Regions from separate parts of the Streptomyces sp. NPDC021080 genome, predicted to be linked through region 2. Evidence: riboswitches for the same ligand, from Rfam matches in the RefSeq annotation. Region 2 holds a riboswitch; each other region holds the start of a gene.

Region 1 (5,241 bases), on a different contig from region 2:
TCTTCCCGAGTTCCGCGACGCCTTCGCCAGCGAATCGCGACGACCGGGGTCACCGCCTCCTGGAACGGGGTGGAGCGGGCGTAACACCAACGCACCTCCGCGGTTGACGGCCGTCGCGCCCGCGGTGACGGTGGGAAGGTGGAGCCCCGCCACGGCGGGGCTGGACCGCCTACTGCCGCGGGGTGAGTTCCCTGGACGGGGTGGCGACGCGGCGGAACGCGGACCCGTGGGCCTGCCGCGCGGTCTCCCCGCTGCCGCACGTCGCGATCTCGCGCCCCCAGTGCAAGGGAGCACCGCTCATGACCGAGGCCCGGCACGACCGCCCCGGACCGGACCAGCACGCCGCCTCCCGCCCGGAGGGGTCGGTGCCGCGCCACTCGGACAGCCGTCCCACGGCCCGGCCCGGCACCATCCCCGACCTGCGCCGGGTCGGCATCTCGCCCGACCACTGGTATCCGGTGGCGACCTCCCGGAAGGTGCGGCGCAACCGGACGTTCGCGGCCGTGTTCGCCGGTGAGCGGATCGTGCTGTACCGGGGGCGCGGCGGTGTCGTCCACGCGTTGGAGGACCGGTGCGCGCACCGTCAGGTGCCGCTGAGCATGGGTGTGGTCGAGGGTGACGTCCTGCGCTGCTGCTACCACGCGTGGGCCTATCGGGGCGACGGACGCATCTCGCAGATCCCGTACCTGCCCAAGGGCTGCGAGCGGCCGCCGCGCGGGGTGCGCTCGTATCCGGTCCGCGAGGCCTACGGCCTGGTGTTCGTCTTCCCTGGTGACCCGGCGCTGGCCGAGGAGGCGCCGTTCCCCTTCCTGCCCGAGTACCACTCCGCCGGACACCGCACGATGACGTTCTCCCGCACCGTGCGCTGCCACTACTCGTTCATGCACGAGAACCTGCTCGACATGAACCATCAGTTCCTGCACCGGAGCGTGCTCGGCAGGATCCGGCCGGAACTGCTCGGGTACGACACCGGGCCACGGCACGTCGAGGCGCGGTACCTCTTCGTCCCGGCCGGAGGCCGCAAGGACCGGGGTGCGGGGCTGCTGTCCGCGGAGGGGTTCGGGGGCCAGGACCGGCCCGACGTCATCACGATCCGCACCGAGTACCCGTACCAGACGCTCAGGGACGTCCCCGAGGGCAGCGAGCTTCCGGTGTTCTCGCTCTGGGCCGCCTACGTGCCGGAGGACGCCGAGCAGCGGGTCAATCACGCCTACGGCCTGCTGACGATCGCGAAGCCGTCGGTCCCGGGCGCGCTGCATCTCGCCTGGCCGCTCATCCGCCGTTTCACCGAACGTGTCTTCGCCCAGGACCGGATGGCGGTCGAGGCCGAGCAGCGTGCCTGGGACGAGCAGGGCGAGGACCACAACCACGAGGTGTTCCCGCTCATCCTCGACCTCCGCGACGTACTGCGCGCAGGCGGCGTACCGCTGCGGCCGGAGGCGGCGGCCGGATGCGCGCCGTGCGGGATGGCCGCCCCCGGACACCACACCGCCGCGCTCGCGGGCGACGCCGGTACGACGGGCCGCGCCGGACCGGCGCAGTCCGCCGGTCCGGCGGTGGAGGGCGTCGGCAGGCCCGAGTAGGTCCCGCCACGACGACGGCCCAAGCACCTACGCAGCGCACTCCGAACGAAGCCCCGGGCAGACGGGTTGTCGGCCAACGGCAGCCTTCTCCGCCTGGAGCCCCGGGGCATTGCCCACCCGTCCGGGCTGCGCCTGTCCGCTTCCGCGCTGCTGCTGCTGCGGCGGCGGCGGTGGTGGCGGTGGCGGGGGTTGGCCGCTCGGCGACGACTGATCAGTACCCGGCGGCGGCCGGCCTGCAGCCGCCGGGCGCTGACGCCCCTGGCCCACCTGCGCTGCGGTCACACCTTCGCCGAGCGCGCAGCCCGATTCCGCGCGGGCCTGCCCTCAGCCGTACCGCCGCGCGAAGTCAAAAACCAGGCTGCGGAGGAATGTCTGCTCGCACGAGGCGGACTCGCGCGGCTGGTATGCGGCCGGGCAGGTAGAAGAATCCGTTGCCGTTGTCGAGGAGCAACCCCTCATCGACGCCGTCCACGGACCAGAGATCGACCGACCCGCCGGTGTTGTTGATCTGAAGGAAGAACTCTGCTGCCTCCTCGCCCTGACAGACGAAGATCCCCTCCACCTCAGGGCGGCGGCTGCCGGCGATTCCCCGTGCGGCGCCCATCCGGGTCCAATCCAGGCCATGCTGAGCGATCGACCGTCGGTTGAGCACGGACGAAACGTGGAAGAGGTTCGGCGTATCAAACACGTCAGGAGTATAGGAGGCGGTGAGGCTTCCTCCTCAAACCTAGTCGGTCAACTCCAGGGTGAGGACGGCCTTGACGAGGCCGGTGACGCGGGTGGTGCCGCAGCGGAGCTTCCGCAGCAGGCGCCAGGGCTGGAGGGGCGTACGCCGAGGCAAGTCGGAGCCGCACGCAGCGCGGAACTCCCTCGCCCGCATGGCCTTCACGGGCAGCAGGGAAGGGACGACAGGGGAAAGGCGGGAAGCGCGAGGGCGACGCTTCCCGCCATCGCCCGGTCCCACACATGCCCTTCCCGTGTCCCACCTCACCATCCGAATGCCGGTCGCGGTCGGCCGCGCGGGCGAACTGCCCCTAGGCTGGGCGGTGCAGCTGGTTCGCCCCGTCCGCCAGGCGGGATGCGTCGTAAGAGGGAACCCGGTGGGAATCCGGGACTGCCCCGCAGCGGTGAGCGGGAACGACCGCCGTCATACGCACTGGATCCGACGTACGGGTCCGGGAAGCGACGGCCAATAGGTGTCCTCCGGCCGGAGGACGTGCCCGCGAGTCCGAAGACCTGCCCGTTGCCCGTGTGCGGACCGTTCCGCGCGCGGACATCCCGGTGACCTCGTGGGCGGGTCGGCGTACATACCAGGCGGAACGACCGTGCCTCGCCGCGCGGGATCGTGACCGCCCGGTTCGTCACCCCTTCGCGCTCGCGTCCCGTCCCGGGATCTCAGGGATTCATCTCGCGAAGGAGATCTCCGTGACCACCAAGTCCGCAGCCGCGGCAGCACGAGCCACCGTGTACGGCTACCCCCGCCAGGGCCCGAACCGGGAACTCAAGAAGGCGATCGAGGGCTACTGGAAGGACCGCGTCACCGCCGACGCCCTCCGGGACACCGCCGCCGAGCTCCGGCGGAGCAACTGGCGGCAGCTCGCCGACGTCGGCGTCCACGAGGTGCCCACCGGCGACTTCTCGTACTACGACCACGTCCTCGACACCACCGTCATGGTGGGCGCGATCCCGGAACGCCACCGCGCCGCCGTCGAGGCGGACGCCCTGGACGGCTACTTCGCGATGGCCCGCGGTACCCAGGACGTCGCTCCGCTGGAGATGACCAAGTGGTTCGACACCAACTACCACTATCTGGTACCGGAGTTGGGACCTGACACCGTCTTCGCCACGGACTCCACCAAGCAGGTCGCCGAGCTGACGGAAGCCCTCGCCCTGGGACTGACCGCCCGTCCCGTACTGGTCGGCCCCGTCACCTATCTCCTGCTCGCCAAGCCCGCCCCCGGCGTGCCCGCGGACTTCGAGCCGTTGACGCTCCTGGACCGGCTGCTTCCCGTGTACGCCGAGGTTCTCGCCGACCTGCGCGCGGCCGGCGCCGAGTGGGTGCAGCTGGACGAGCCCGCCCTCGTGCAGGATCGCACCCCGGCCGAGCTGAACGCCGCCGAGCGCGCCTACCACGAGCTCGGCGGTCTCGCCGACCGGCCGAAGCTGCTCGTCGCGTCCTACTTCGACCGCCTCGGCGACGCCCTGCCGGTGCTGGCCAAGGCGCCGGTGGACGGGCTGGCGCTGGACTTCACCGAGGCCGCCGCCTCCAACCTGGACGCCTTGGCCGCCGTCGGCGGGCTGCCCGGCAAGCGTCTGATCGCCGGCGTGGTCAACGGCCGCAACATCTGGATCAACGACCTTCAGAAGTCGCTGTCCACCCTCGGCACTCTCCTCGGGCTCGCGGACCGGGTCGATGTCGCCGCCTCCTGCTCCCTGCTGCACGTGCCGCTGGACGCCGCCGCCGAGCGGGACATCGAACCGCAGATCCTGCGCTGGCTGGCCTTCGCCCGGCAGAAGACCGCCGAGATCACCACCCTCGCCAAGGGCCTCGACCTCGGCACCGACGCCATCACCGCCGAACTCGCCGTCAACCGCGCCGAACTCGCCTCCCGCGCGGGCTCGCCGATCACGCGCGATCCGGCCGTGCGAGCCCGCGCCGAGGCCGTGACCGACGCCGACGCCCGCCGCGCCCAGCCCTACGCCGAACGCACCGCGGCCCAACGCGCCCACCTCGGGCTGCCGCTGCTGCCGACCACGACCATCGGCTCCTTCCCGCAGACCACCGAACTGCGCACCGCCCGCGCCGACCTGCGCGCCGGCCGCATCGACACGGCCGGGTACGAGGAGCGCATCAAGGCGGAGATCCAGGAGGTCGTCTCCTTCCAGGAGAAGGCCGGCCTGGACGTCCTGGTGCACGGCGAGCCCGAACGCAACGACATGGTCCAGTACTTCGCCGAGCGGCTCACCGGCTACCTCGCCACGCAGCACGGCTGGGTGCAGTCCTACGGCACGCGGTACGTCCGTCCGCCGATCCTCGCCGGCGACATCTCCCGGCCCGAGCCGATGACCGTGCGCTGGACGTCCTACGCCCAGTCGCTGAGCGACCGCCCGGTCAAGGGGATGCTCACCGGCCCCGTCACCATGCTCGCCTGGTCCTTCGTCCGCGACGACCAGCCCCTCGGCGACACCGCCCGACAGGTCGCCCTCGCCCTGCGCGACGAGGTAGACGACCTGGAGGCGGCGGGCACTTCGGTGATCCAGGTGGACGAGCCCGCACTGCGCGAGACGCTTCCTCTTCGGGCAGCCGACCGCCCGGCGTACCTGGCATGGGCGACCGAGGCGTTCCGGCTCGCCACGGCCGGAGTGCGGCCGGACACCCAGATCCACACGCACATGTGCTACGCCGAGTTCGGCGACATCGTCCAGGCCATCGACGACCTCGACGCCGACGTCATCAGCCTGGAAGCCGCCCGCTCCCACATGCAGGTCGCCCGCGAACTCGCCGCCCACGGCTACCCGCGCGAGGCCGGTCCCGGCGTGTACGACATCCACTCCCCGCGCGTCCCGAGCGCCGAGGAGGCCGCCGGCCTCCTGCGGGCCGGGCTCAAGGCCATCCCCGCCGAACGCCTGTGGGTCAACCCCGACTGCGGCCTGAAGA
Region 2 (5,241 bases):
GTCGAAGAGCTCCGGCTCCTCCTTGCGGACGGTGTCGACGACCTCGAAGGCGAAGCTCATGTGCATCGTCTCGTCGCGGAACACCCAGTTGGTGCCGGTTGCCAGGCCGTGCAGCAGACCCCGGCTGCGGAACCAGTAGACGTACGCGAAGGCCCCGTAGAAGAAGAGCCCCTCGATGCACGCGGCGAAGCAGATCAGGTTCAGCAGGAAGCGGCGGCGGTCGGCCTTGGTCTCCAGCCGCTCCAGCTTCTCCACCGAGTCCATCCACTTGAAGCAGAACTGCGCCTTCTCGCGGATGGAGGGGATGTTCTCGACCGCGTCGAAGGCCGCCGAGCGGTCCTCGGGGTCGGGCAGGTAGGTGTCGAGCAGCGTCAGATAGAACTGGACGTGCACGGCCTCCTCGAAGAGCTGACGGCTCAGGTACAGCCGCGCCTCGGGGGAGTTGATGTGCTTGTACAGCGTCAGCACCAGGTTGTTCGCCACGATCGAGTCGCCCGTCGCGAAGAACGCGACCAGTCGGCCGATCATGTGCTGCTCACCCGGCGTCAGCTTCGCGAGGTCGGCGACGTCCGAGTGGAGGTCGACCTCCTCGACGGTCCAGGTGTTCTTGATGGCGTCCCGGTAGCGCTCGTAGAAGTCCGGGTAGCGCATGGGACGCAGGGTGAGTTCGAAGCCCGGGTCGAGCAGGTTCTTGAATCCAGGGGTGTCGGCACGCAGTGCCGCCGTTGAGGGGAGGTGGTCGGGCGACGGGTGGGCGGAGCTCATTACTGGCAGGCCTCGCAGGACTCGGGGTTTTCGAGGGAGCAGGCGACGGCGTCGGGGTCGGCGGCCTGCTGGACGGGGATGACGGTCTCGGGCCGCGCCTGCGCCTGGGCCGCGCGGGCGATGCGCGTCGCCGGGCGAGAACGCAGGTAGTACGTCGTCTTCAGGCCCGCCTTCCAGGCGTACGCGTACATCGAGGAGAGCTTGCCGATGGTCGGCGTCTCCAGGAACAGGTTCAGCGACTGGGCCTGGTCGAGGAACGGGGTGCGGGCGGCGGCCATGTCGATCAGGCCGCGCTGCGGGATCTCCCACGCCGTGCGGTACAGGTCGCGGACGTCCTGCGGGACCCAGGTGAAGCCCTGGACCGAGCCGTTGGACTCGCGCAGCGCCTCACGGGTCTGCGCGTCCCACACGCCGAGCGCCTTCAGCTCGGCCACCAGGTACGAGTTGACCTGGAGGAACTCGCCGGAGAGCGTCTCGCGCTTGAACAGGTTCGACACCTGCGGCTCGATGCACTCGTACACGCCCGCGATCGAGGCGATGGTGGCGGTCGGCGCGATGGCCAGCAGCAGCGAGTTGCGCATGCCGACCTCGGCGATCCGCTCCCGCAGGGCGGCCCAGCGCTCCGGCCAGTTCAGCTCGACGTCGAAGTGGTCCGGGTGCAGCACACCGCGGGCGGTACGGGTCTTCTCCCAGGCCGGGAGCGGTCCGTTGCGCTCGGCGAGGTCCGCGGAGGCCTCGTACGAGGCGAGCATGATCCGCTCGGCGATCCGGGTGGACAGGGCGCGGGCCTCGGGCGAGTCGAAGGGGATCCGCAGCTTGAAGAAGACGTCCTGCAGACCCATCGCGCCGAGGCCGACCGGACGCCACTTGGCGTTGGAGCGGCCCGCCTGCTCGGTCGGGTAGAAGTTGATGTCCACCACGCGGTCGAGGAAGGTCACCGCGGTGCGCACGGTCTGATCGAGCCGCTCCCAGTCGATGTCCCCGCCGGTCACGAACGCGCCCAGGTTGACCGAACCCAGGTTGCAGACCGCCGTCTCCCCGTCGTCCGTGACCTCCAGGATCTCGGTGCACAGGTTCGAGGAGTGGACCGTGTGACCCGGCTCCGCCGTCTGGTTGGCGGTGCGGTTGGCGGCGTCCTTGAAGGTCATCCAGCCGTTGCCGGTCTGCGCGAGGGTGCGCATCATGCGGCCGTAGAGGTCGCGGGCCGGGATGGTCTTCCTGGCGAGGCCCGCCTCCTCGGCCTTGCGGTAGGCGGCGTCGAACTCGTCGCCCCACAGGTCGACCAGCTCGGGCACGTCGGCCGGGGAGAACAGCGACCAGACGCCGTCCTCGTTCACCCGGCGCATGAACTCGTCCGGGATCCAGTGCGCGAGGTTCAGGTTGTGCGTACGCCGGGCGTCCTCACCGGTGTTGTCGCGCAGCTCCAGGAACTCCTCGATGTCGGAGTGCCAGGTCTCCAGGTAGACCGCGGCCGCGCCCTTGCGCCGGCCGCCCTGGTTCACCGCGGCGACCGAGGCGTCGAGCGTCTTGAGGAACGGGACGATGCCGTTGGAGTGCCCGTTGGTGCCGCGGATCAGCGAACCGCGGCTGCGGATGCGGGAGTACGACAGGCCGATGCCGCCGGCGTGCTTCGACAGCCGCGCCACCTGGTGGTAGCGGTCGTAGATGGAGTCCAGCTCGTCCAGCGGGGAGTCGAGGAGGTAGCAGGACGACATCTGCGGGTGGCGCGTGCCGGAGTTGAAGAGCGTGGGGGAGGAGGGGAGGTAGTCGAGGCGGCTCATGAGCCGGTAGAGCGCGGCGACCTCGTCCACCGAGCGGACGGTGTCGTCCTCCGCGAGACCGGAGGCCACCCGGAGCATGAAGTGCTGGGGCCTCTCGACGACCTTGCGGGTGATCGGGTGCCGGAGCAGATAGCGGCTGTGCAGCGTGCGCAGCCCGAAGTAGCCGAAGCGGTCGTCGCCCTCGGCGTCGATCAGCGCGTCGAGGGAGGCCGTGTGCAGCGTCACGAACGCGGCCGTACGGTCGGCGATCAGACCCTCGCGGTGGCCGACGGCGACCGACTCGGAGAAGGTGCTCACGCCCTGGGAGGCGGCCTCGGCGGCGATGGTGATCGCGAGCAGGCGGGCGGCCAGCCGGGAGTAGGCGGGGTCCTCGGAGATGAGACCCGCGGCCGCCTCGGTGGCCAGTTCGCGCAGCTCGGCCTCGTCGGCCCGGGCGGACCGGCCGCGCAGCGCCGCGGCGGCGACCCGGCCGGGGTCGGCGTCGGGGAGGTCGGCGGTCAGCTCCGTCAGGGTCCGCAGCAGCACGGTCCCGGGACCGTCGGTCTCCACCGGGGCCTGCTGCGCGGTCACTGAAGCCGGATCGGCTGGCGCGATGGTCACGTGTGGCTCTCCTAGCTCGGCACGGGGCCTCACGGGCGGGAGCGGGGCACACGGGAGCGCTTTCGGGCAGCAGCGCACCGCGTCCACCGGCCCATTCCGCGAGGCCCGGACGTCGTCGGCACCCGGGCCGGACGGCCGGGGCGCGCTGTCGGCAGGTCCTCGGACTGACGCGAGTACGGGCACACGCAGACGCGAACACGCACAAGTACACCGTTGCGGGACAGTTCCGGATTTGCACCGGATTCCCCTGCGGCGACAGCGACCATGAGCATACATCTTGTGCCGGGCTTCGGGACTGCCCCCACATCTTGTGTCCGCTTGATGCCCGGGAGCGCTACGGAGTGTGTCGGAGCGTCAACTCGTAGGTGAGCGGCAGGATGCCGTCGAGCTCCGGCAAGGGGCTCCGGCCGCGGTCCGGGCCGCGATCCCGCCGACGACGGGGTGCTCCTTCGGCCGGGCGCTCCTGACGACGACGTCCGTGCGAGTGGGTGTGCCCGACCGGCACGGCGGCGGGGGGGGGGGGGGGGGCCGCCGCCGCCCCCCCCCCCCCCCCGGCGGCGGGCGGGGGGGGCGCCCCCCCCCCCCGCCCCCGCGGCCCCCCCCCCCCCCCGCCCGGCCGCGGGGGGGGCCGCGTCCCCGCCGCCGAGGGGGTGTTCGGTGGGCCGGGGGCGCGTGCGGCCGCGGCCGGTGGGTGTGGGTGTGCCCGACGGGCCGGGGGGGGGGCCGCCGTTTTTCCCCCGGCGGCCCGCCGCCCGCGGCTGTCGCGGGACCTGTCCCCGTCCCTGTGGCCCGAGGCGGGGACAGGTCCCCCGCGGGTCCTAGTGGCTCGCGTCGGCCGTGGCCGGCGGGAGTTCCGTCTCGACGCCGGGGTCGCCCGCGTCGGCCGTGTAGTCCCCGGGCGAGGTCTCGTCCACGCCTTCCGGGGCCTTGAACGCCCTGAGGGCGAAGGTGAGGACCACGGCCACGGCCACGTTCAGGACGAACGCCGTCAGACCGATGTAGCCGATCTCCCCGATGCCGGGGATCTCCTTCGAGCTGCCGCCGAAGTGCTTCTGGGTCGGCGAGGCCACCCCGTAGGCGGCGATCGTGCCGTAGAGCATGCCGACCGCCCAGCCGCCCAGCAGCGCCCAGCGGTGGAACCAGCGGGTGAAGAGACCGCCGACCAGCGAGGGGAAGGTCTGCAGGATCCAGATGCCGCCCAGCAGCTGGAAGTTGATCGCGACGGTCTTGTCCATGGTCAGGACGAAGACCAGCGCACCCACCTTCACCAGGAGCGAGACCAGCTTGGAGACCCTGGTCTCCTGCCGCGGGGTCGCGGCCGGATTGATGAAGTCCTTGTAGATGTTGCGGGTGAACAGATTCGCGGCCGCGATCGACATGATGGCCGCCGGGACGAGGGCGCCGATGCCGATGGCGGCGAAGGCGACGCCCGCGAACCAGTCCGGGAACATGTTCTCGAAGAGCTGGGGGATGGCCAGTTGGCCGTTGGTGACCTTCACCCCGGCCGCGATCGCCATGAACCCGAGCAGCGCGAGCAGCCCCAGCATCAGTGAGTACAGCGGCAGGATCGTGGTGTTGCGGCGGATCACCTCCCGGCTGCGGCCGGACAGCGTCGCGGTGACCGAGTGCGGATACATGAACAGTGCCAGTGCCGAGCCGAGCGCGAGCGTGGCGTACGTCCACTGGCCCGCCTCGGCCGGGACGAGCCCGCCGGCGCCCGCGGCCGTGTACTTGGCGCCCGCCGCCTTGAAGATCTCGTCGAAGCCGCCGAGCTTGATCGGGATGTAGATGATCGCCACCGCGATCACGATGTAGATCAGCGTGTCCTTCACGAACGCGATCAGAGCGGGCGCCCGCAGGCCCGAGGAGTAGGTGTACGCGGCCAGCACACCGAACGCGATGAGCAGCGGCAGGTCCTTGACGAACCAGTTGGAGGACGCGCCGCCGCCCAGGCCCATCACGTCCAGGACGGCCTGGATGCCGACGAGTTGGAGCGCGATGTACGGCATGGTGGCGAGGATGCCGGTGACGGCCACGGCGAGGGACAGGCCCTTGGAGCCGAAACGGCCGCGCACGAAGTCCGAGGTCGTCACAT
Region 3 (5,241 bases), on a different contig from region 2:
ACGGGCATGCCGGTGCGTGCTCGGGCGCACACGGGGGCATGCCGTGTCAGGGCAGGAGGCGTCGGCGGGCCGCGGGGAGGGCCGGGAGACTGGGGGAGGGGAGGCGCGGGAACGCCGGGAGGGCGGCGCGCTACGACGGCGGCCGGGCGGCGACACGGCGCGGGGCCGGTGCCGGCGGGACGGGAGTCAGGCGCCTGGGAGCCGTGGTCGGCGGGCGGTCAGCGACAGAGAGCGCTGGAGGTGCGCCGCAGGTCCACGTAGCGGCACACCACGCCGGGGTGCGTCGTGAGCATGGTGCACATCCTGGGGCCGGTTCTCGACGGCTGTCAATGGACACCAATTGGTGTCTCATTGGGCGGGACGGGTTCTGACCGCTGATCAGAAGGCCGCAGGGCCGGGCGGATGCGCCTCGCACCGGTCGCCACGGCCCGACCGCCGACGGGAAGGCCGGCGGACCGGTCCGCCGACCGGAAAGACCGTCCGGCCGTCCGCCGGCGGGCCGTCAGGGTGCGGCAGGAGCTCCGCGGTCGCGGGCCGGGTGCACGGCGGCCTCGTCCGGGTGCAGCCAGAGGGGGCCGTTGCCGGTCTCGACGCGCACGGCGTCCCGGGGAGGCCACGGTCCGTCGCTCAGTACCGCCGCCTCCGGGCCGGTCAGACTCCGGTACCGCGCGAGCGCATCCGCCCCTGCCGGCCTCGTGGGCCGCGTCGGCAGCCCGGGGCTCAACTCTTCGAACACCGCCGCGTACTCCTCGTACGGCCGCCAGCCGGGGACGGCGCGCCGCCCCGCGGGAGTGCGCACCAGCAGCGTCGGCAGCGCGTAGCGGTACCCGCCCTCGGCGGTCTCCTTCGCGGCGCCGGGATGCGGCGAGTCGCCGCGCACCGACAACACCTCGGCGACCGGTCGGCGCGCCTCGGCCCGGTCGGCACGTACCGCTTCCCGTACGGCCGCTGACGCGGCGTCGGCCGCCAGCCGCTCATGGTCGAGGCCGGGCACACCCCGTACCGCGGACAACACCAGCGCCGCCGTGTCCGCCGGTTCACCCAGCACGAACACGCTCTCCCGCAGCCGCCGCAGCACCCGCTCGGTCACTTCGTCGCCCTGCCGCTCCGCGGCCTTGGCGGCCAGCGAGGACGGCCAGGAACTCGCCGCGACCCGGCTCAGCCGCCGCGCCCGCGGGGCCCCCGTGTGGGCGCCGATGTCCTCGACGTAGCGCGCGTACCAGGCGGTCTCGGCCTCCAGGTCGGGCGCCGGGTCGTCGTCGTCATCGAACAGGACGCAGTACGCGCGTCGCCAGCGGACCCGGCCGGCCAGCGCGGCGCGCAGCCCGCGGAACACCGGCTCCGATCCCCAGGCCCAGGGACACAGCGGGTCGGTGTACTCCACGACCTCCACCACGTCCACGGCGTCCGCCTCAGGCGCCGTCGGGTCCGGGGCGCGGTTCACGCAGCTCCCTCGCGGTCCATCCGCCCGGTCGCCCCGGCGGGCAGCAGCGCGGCCAGGGTCGTCCCGCCGAGAACCGCCGCGGCGTCCGCCTCGATACGGCGCCATATCCCGGGGAGTCCGGAGGCGGGCCCCGGGTAGTCGAGCCCGGCCAGCGGCTCGCCCCGCAAGGTGATCAGCTCACCGTCCACCGCGCGTACGACGTCCAGAAGGGTGATCTCGTCGGCGGGCCGGCCGAGCCAGTACCCGCCCTCGCAGCCGCGCTGGCTGCGGACCAGTCCGGCCCGGCGCAACTCGCCCACCACGGACTTGAGGAACCGGAACGGAACGTGTTGTGAGGAGGCCATGGCCTCGCAGGTCAGGGGGCGGGCCGGTTCGCGGGCGAGCTCCAGCAGGGCCCGCGTGGCGTAGTCCGCCTTCGCGGAAATATGCATGCGCACATGATGCCCGACGCGGTGTCCGCCGACCGGGTTTCTCCCCCTTCCCCGCATACATTGCGGGAACATTGCCGCAGGTGAACGGCAATGGACACCTCTTGACATCCTTTTCCGGGCCGCTCTAGCGTCCCCCTCCATGAGCGAGCCGCCCACGACCCCCGGCGAAGGTTTCCACCCCCATCTCCCGGACGCCGCAGCGCAGTCCGGACACCCGCTGCGCACCCGCCTGCACCACATCCGCGCCGACGCCCTCGACGGCGACACGGCGCAGACGGGAGGCATGCGCCGATTCGCCGCCATCAGCGGCACCACCGTCGGCTCCGAGAAACTGTGGATGGGCCAGACCCACGTCGCCCCCTCCACCGCGTCCTCGGACCACCACCACGGAGAGTCCGAGACCGCCATCCATGTGGTGAGCGGGCACCCCGAGTTCGTCTTCGTCGACGACTCGGGGGAGCGGCCCGAGGAAGTACGCCTGCGCACCTCGCCCGGTGACTACGTCTTCGTGCCCCCGTTCGTCCCGCACCGCGAGGAGAACCCGGATCCCGACGAGGAGGCCGTCGTCGTCATCGCCCGCAGCACCCAGGAGGCGATCGTGGTCAACCTGCCGCGGCTGTACGCGCTCGGGCAGGGCGACGAGCAGGCCTGACGGCCGGGCCCGGTCACCCGGTGGGTACGGTGGCGGGGAGATCGCCGTCACCGGCGAACCGAGCGGACCGTGGAAGGAACCACCGAGATCATGCGCGTCATCGTGGCCCGCCGCCGGACGGAGGCGTTCGGATGAACGGCACCGAGGCGTCCGGCGCGGAGGAATCCGTCCTGCTGCGCACCGACGGACGGGCCGCCCACCTCACCCTCAACCGGCCCAGGGCCCTGAACGCCCTGAACCACGCGATGGTGCGCCGGATCGACGAGGCGCTCACCGTCTGGGAGCACGACCCCGCCGTCGAGACCGTCGTCATCACCGGCGCCGGGGAACGCGGGCTGTGCGCGGGCGGCGACATCCGTGTCGTCCACGACGACGCGCGCGACGGGGACGGCACCGCCTCCGCCGCGTTCTGGCGCGACGAGTACCACCTCAACGCCCGGATCGCCCGCTACCCCAAGCCGTACGTGGCGGTCATGGACGGCATCGTCATGGGCGGCGGCGTCGGGATCTCCGCGCACGGCAGCGTCCGGATCGTCACCGAACGCTCGCGCGTCGCCATGCCCGAGACCGGCATCGGATTCGTCCCCGACGTCGGCGGGACCCGTCTGCTCGCCCTCGCCCCGGGCGAACTCGGCACCCATCTGGCCCTGACCGGCACCTCGGTCGGCGCCGGGGACGCGATCCTGTGCGGTCTCGCCGACCACCATGTGCCGTCCTCCTCGCTCCGGCAGTTCGTGTCCGACCTCGCGGACCGGCCCGTGGCGCAGGCACTGGCCACGCACACGCGGCCCGCGCCCCCGGCGGAGCTCGCGGAGCGGCGCGCGTGGATCGACGCCTGCTACAGCGCCGACACGGTCGAGGAGATCGTCCAGCGGCTGCTCGCGGTCGGCGACCCGGCCGCCAAGGAGACGGCGGAGATCCTCCTCGGGAACTCGCCCACCGCCCTGAAGGTCACGCTGGCCGCCCTGCGCCGCGCCCGGCGGCTCGGCTCGCTGGAGCGCGTGCTGGACCAGGAGTACCGGGTGTCCTGCGCGGCTCTGTCCGCCCCCGACCTGGTGGAGGGCGTCCGGGCCCAGATCATCGACAAGGACCGTGACCCGCGCTGGTCCCCGGCCACGCTCGCCGAGGTCACCGACGCGGACGTCGAGCGCTTCTTCGCCCCCCTCGGGGAGCGTGAACTCGGGCTGTCCGACGGCGCCTTCTGACCGCTGCGAGGACCCGCCACCTGGGACGAGAGGAAGATCACCCCGGTCGGCGCGGTCTTGGCGGGGTAGTCGGCACGCGGTACGGTCGGTCCGATATCGATGACGTCAAGACGGAAGCCGGTGGAAATCCGGCACGGTCGCGCCACTGTGAACGAGACGTCCCAGCCACGCTGGGCGCCGCGTGAGTCAGACCCGTAGGCGTCATCCTGTGCACCACCGAGATGGGACGCGAACTCCCGAGGAGGTCCTGCCATGGCGCAGACCGTCGCTCCGCCGACAGCCACCACTTCCGCTCTCCCCGCCAAGCTGCCGATCGGTGCGATCGTCCCCTGGGCGGTCTTCTTCGGCATCCTGATGCTGGTCCTGCTGTACTTCGTCGGCGCCGAACAGGGCGCCACCTCCGTCGTCTCCGGCGAGGACGTCCACGAGTGGGTGCACGACGCCCGCCACCTGCTCGGTTTCCCCTGCCACTGACGCGAGGGACAGCACTCACTCATGAACTCCGCAACGGTAAGAAACCTGCTCGTGCGCGGCATGCTCGCCGGCCTCGCGGCGGGTGTACTGGCCCTGGTCGTCGCCTACTTGCTCGGTGAGCCGACTGTCGACAGCGCCATCGGCTTCGAGGAGGCCCACTCGCACGCCCACGGGCACGAGGTCGAACTCGTCTCCCGCAGCCTCCAGTCCACCGCGGGCCTCGCCACCGGTGTCCTGGTCTACGGCGTCTCGTTCGGCGGCATCGCAGCGCTCGCCTACTGCTTCGCCCTCGGCCGCGTGGGCCGCTTCGGTCCCCGCGCGACCGCGCTCCTGCTGTCCGGGACCGCGCTCCTGGCCGTGTACGTCGTGCCGTTCCTGAAGTACCCGGCCAACCCGCCCTCGGTCGGCGACCCCGACACCATCGGCAAGCGGACCGCCCTGTACTTCCTGATGATGGTCCTCAGCGTGCTCCTCGCGGTGGGTGCCACCATCCTCGGCAAGCGCCTCGCCCCGAGTCTCGGCACCTGGTACGCCACCGTCACCGCGGTGGCCGCCTTCGCCGTCGTCATCGGCCTGGCCTACGAGTTCCTGCCCGTCATCAACGAGGTGCCCAAGGACTTCCCGGCCACCCTGCTGTGGCGGTTCAGGCTCTCCGCCCTCGCCATCCAGACCGTCCTGTGGGCCGGATTCGGCCTGGTCTTCGGCGAGTTGGCCGAGCGCATGCTCAACCCCAAGCCCGCGACGGTCGCCTCCGGGCGAACGGTTCCGACTGCGAGCTGAGTCGCCCGGCATGAAGGAGAGCCCCTCGGTACCGTCCGAGGGGCTCTCTCGCGTCAGGGCCGCGGAGACATGCCCGAGGCCGGTCTCACCGACTACCGGCTTCCTGCCGGACCGCCTCCGCCTCCGGACCGGGCTCGGCACCACGGCGCTCCTGGACCTGCGCGTAGGCCATGAGGCCGAACAGGACGACGAGCAGCACGGCCGACGAGCCGGCGGTGCCGAGGTCGAGTCCCCCCTTGGCGATCGGCTTGGTGA

Evidence for each region. A riboswitch is a leader RNA that binds a small molecule or an ion and turns the genes downstream of it on or off. The one in region 2 is predicted to bind cobalamin.
Region 1: it holds a riboswitch for cobalamin, as region 2 does, so the genes downstream of both, metE (5-methyltetrahydropteroyltriglutamate--homocysteine S-methyltransferase) here and ACH4S8_RS16835 (ribonucleoside-diphosphate reductase subunit alpha) in region 2, are expected to answer to the same signal.
Region 3: it holds a riboswitch for cobalamin, as region 2 does, so the genes downstream of both, ACH4S8_RS06680 (CbtB-domain containing protein) here and ACH4S8_RS16835 (ribonucleoside-diphosphate reductase subunit alpha) in region 2, are expected to answer to the same signal.

What each region holds. Positions count from the first base shown of each region.
Region 1 covers NZ_JBIRQM010000034.1:28,219-33,459, forward strand. Annotated here, with positions in the region: gene ACH4S8_RS43375 (Rieske 2Fe-2S domain-containing protein) at 300-1,583, shown strand; gene ACH4S8_RS43380 (hypothetical protein) at 1,930-2,271, opposite strand; partial or broken gene ACH4S8_RS43385 (IS5/IS1182 family transposase) at 2,311-2,406, opposite strand; cobalamin riboswitch at 2,620-2,842, shown strand; gene metE (5-methyltetrahydropteroyltriglutamate--homocysteine S-methyltransferase) at 3,009-5,241, shown strand, end outside.
Region 2 covers NZ_JBIRQM010000006.1:225,909-231,149, reverse strand. Annotated here, with positions in the region: gene ACH4S8_RS16840 (ribonucleotide-diphosphate reductase subunit beta) at 1-765, opposite strand, end outside; gene ACH4S8_RS16835 (ribonucleoside-diphosphate reductase subunit alpha) at 765-3,146, opposite strand; cobalamin riboswitch at 3,279-3,428, opposite strand; gene mctP (monocarboxylate uptake permease MctP) at 3,965-5,241, opposite strand, start outside.
Region 3 covers NZ_JBIRQM010000002.1:600,410-605,650, reverse strand. Annotated here, with positions in the region: gene ACH4S8_RS06700 (DsbA family protein) at 503-1,444, opposite strand; gene ACH4S8_RS06695 (RrF2 family transcriptional regulator) at 1,441-1,875, opposite strand; gene ACH4S8_RS06690 (cupin domain-containing protein) at 2,015-2,527, shown strand; gene ACH4S8_RS06685 (enoyl-CoA hydratase/isomerase family protein) at 2,659-3,732, shown strand; cobalamin riboswitch at 3,798-3,944, shown strand; gene ACH4S8_RS06680 (CbtB-domain containing protein) at 3,985-4,206, shown strand; gene ACH4S8_RS06675 (CbtA family protein) at 4,228-4,986, shown strand; gene ACH4S8_RS06670 (hypothetical protein) at 5,072-5,241, opposite strand, start outside.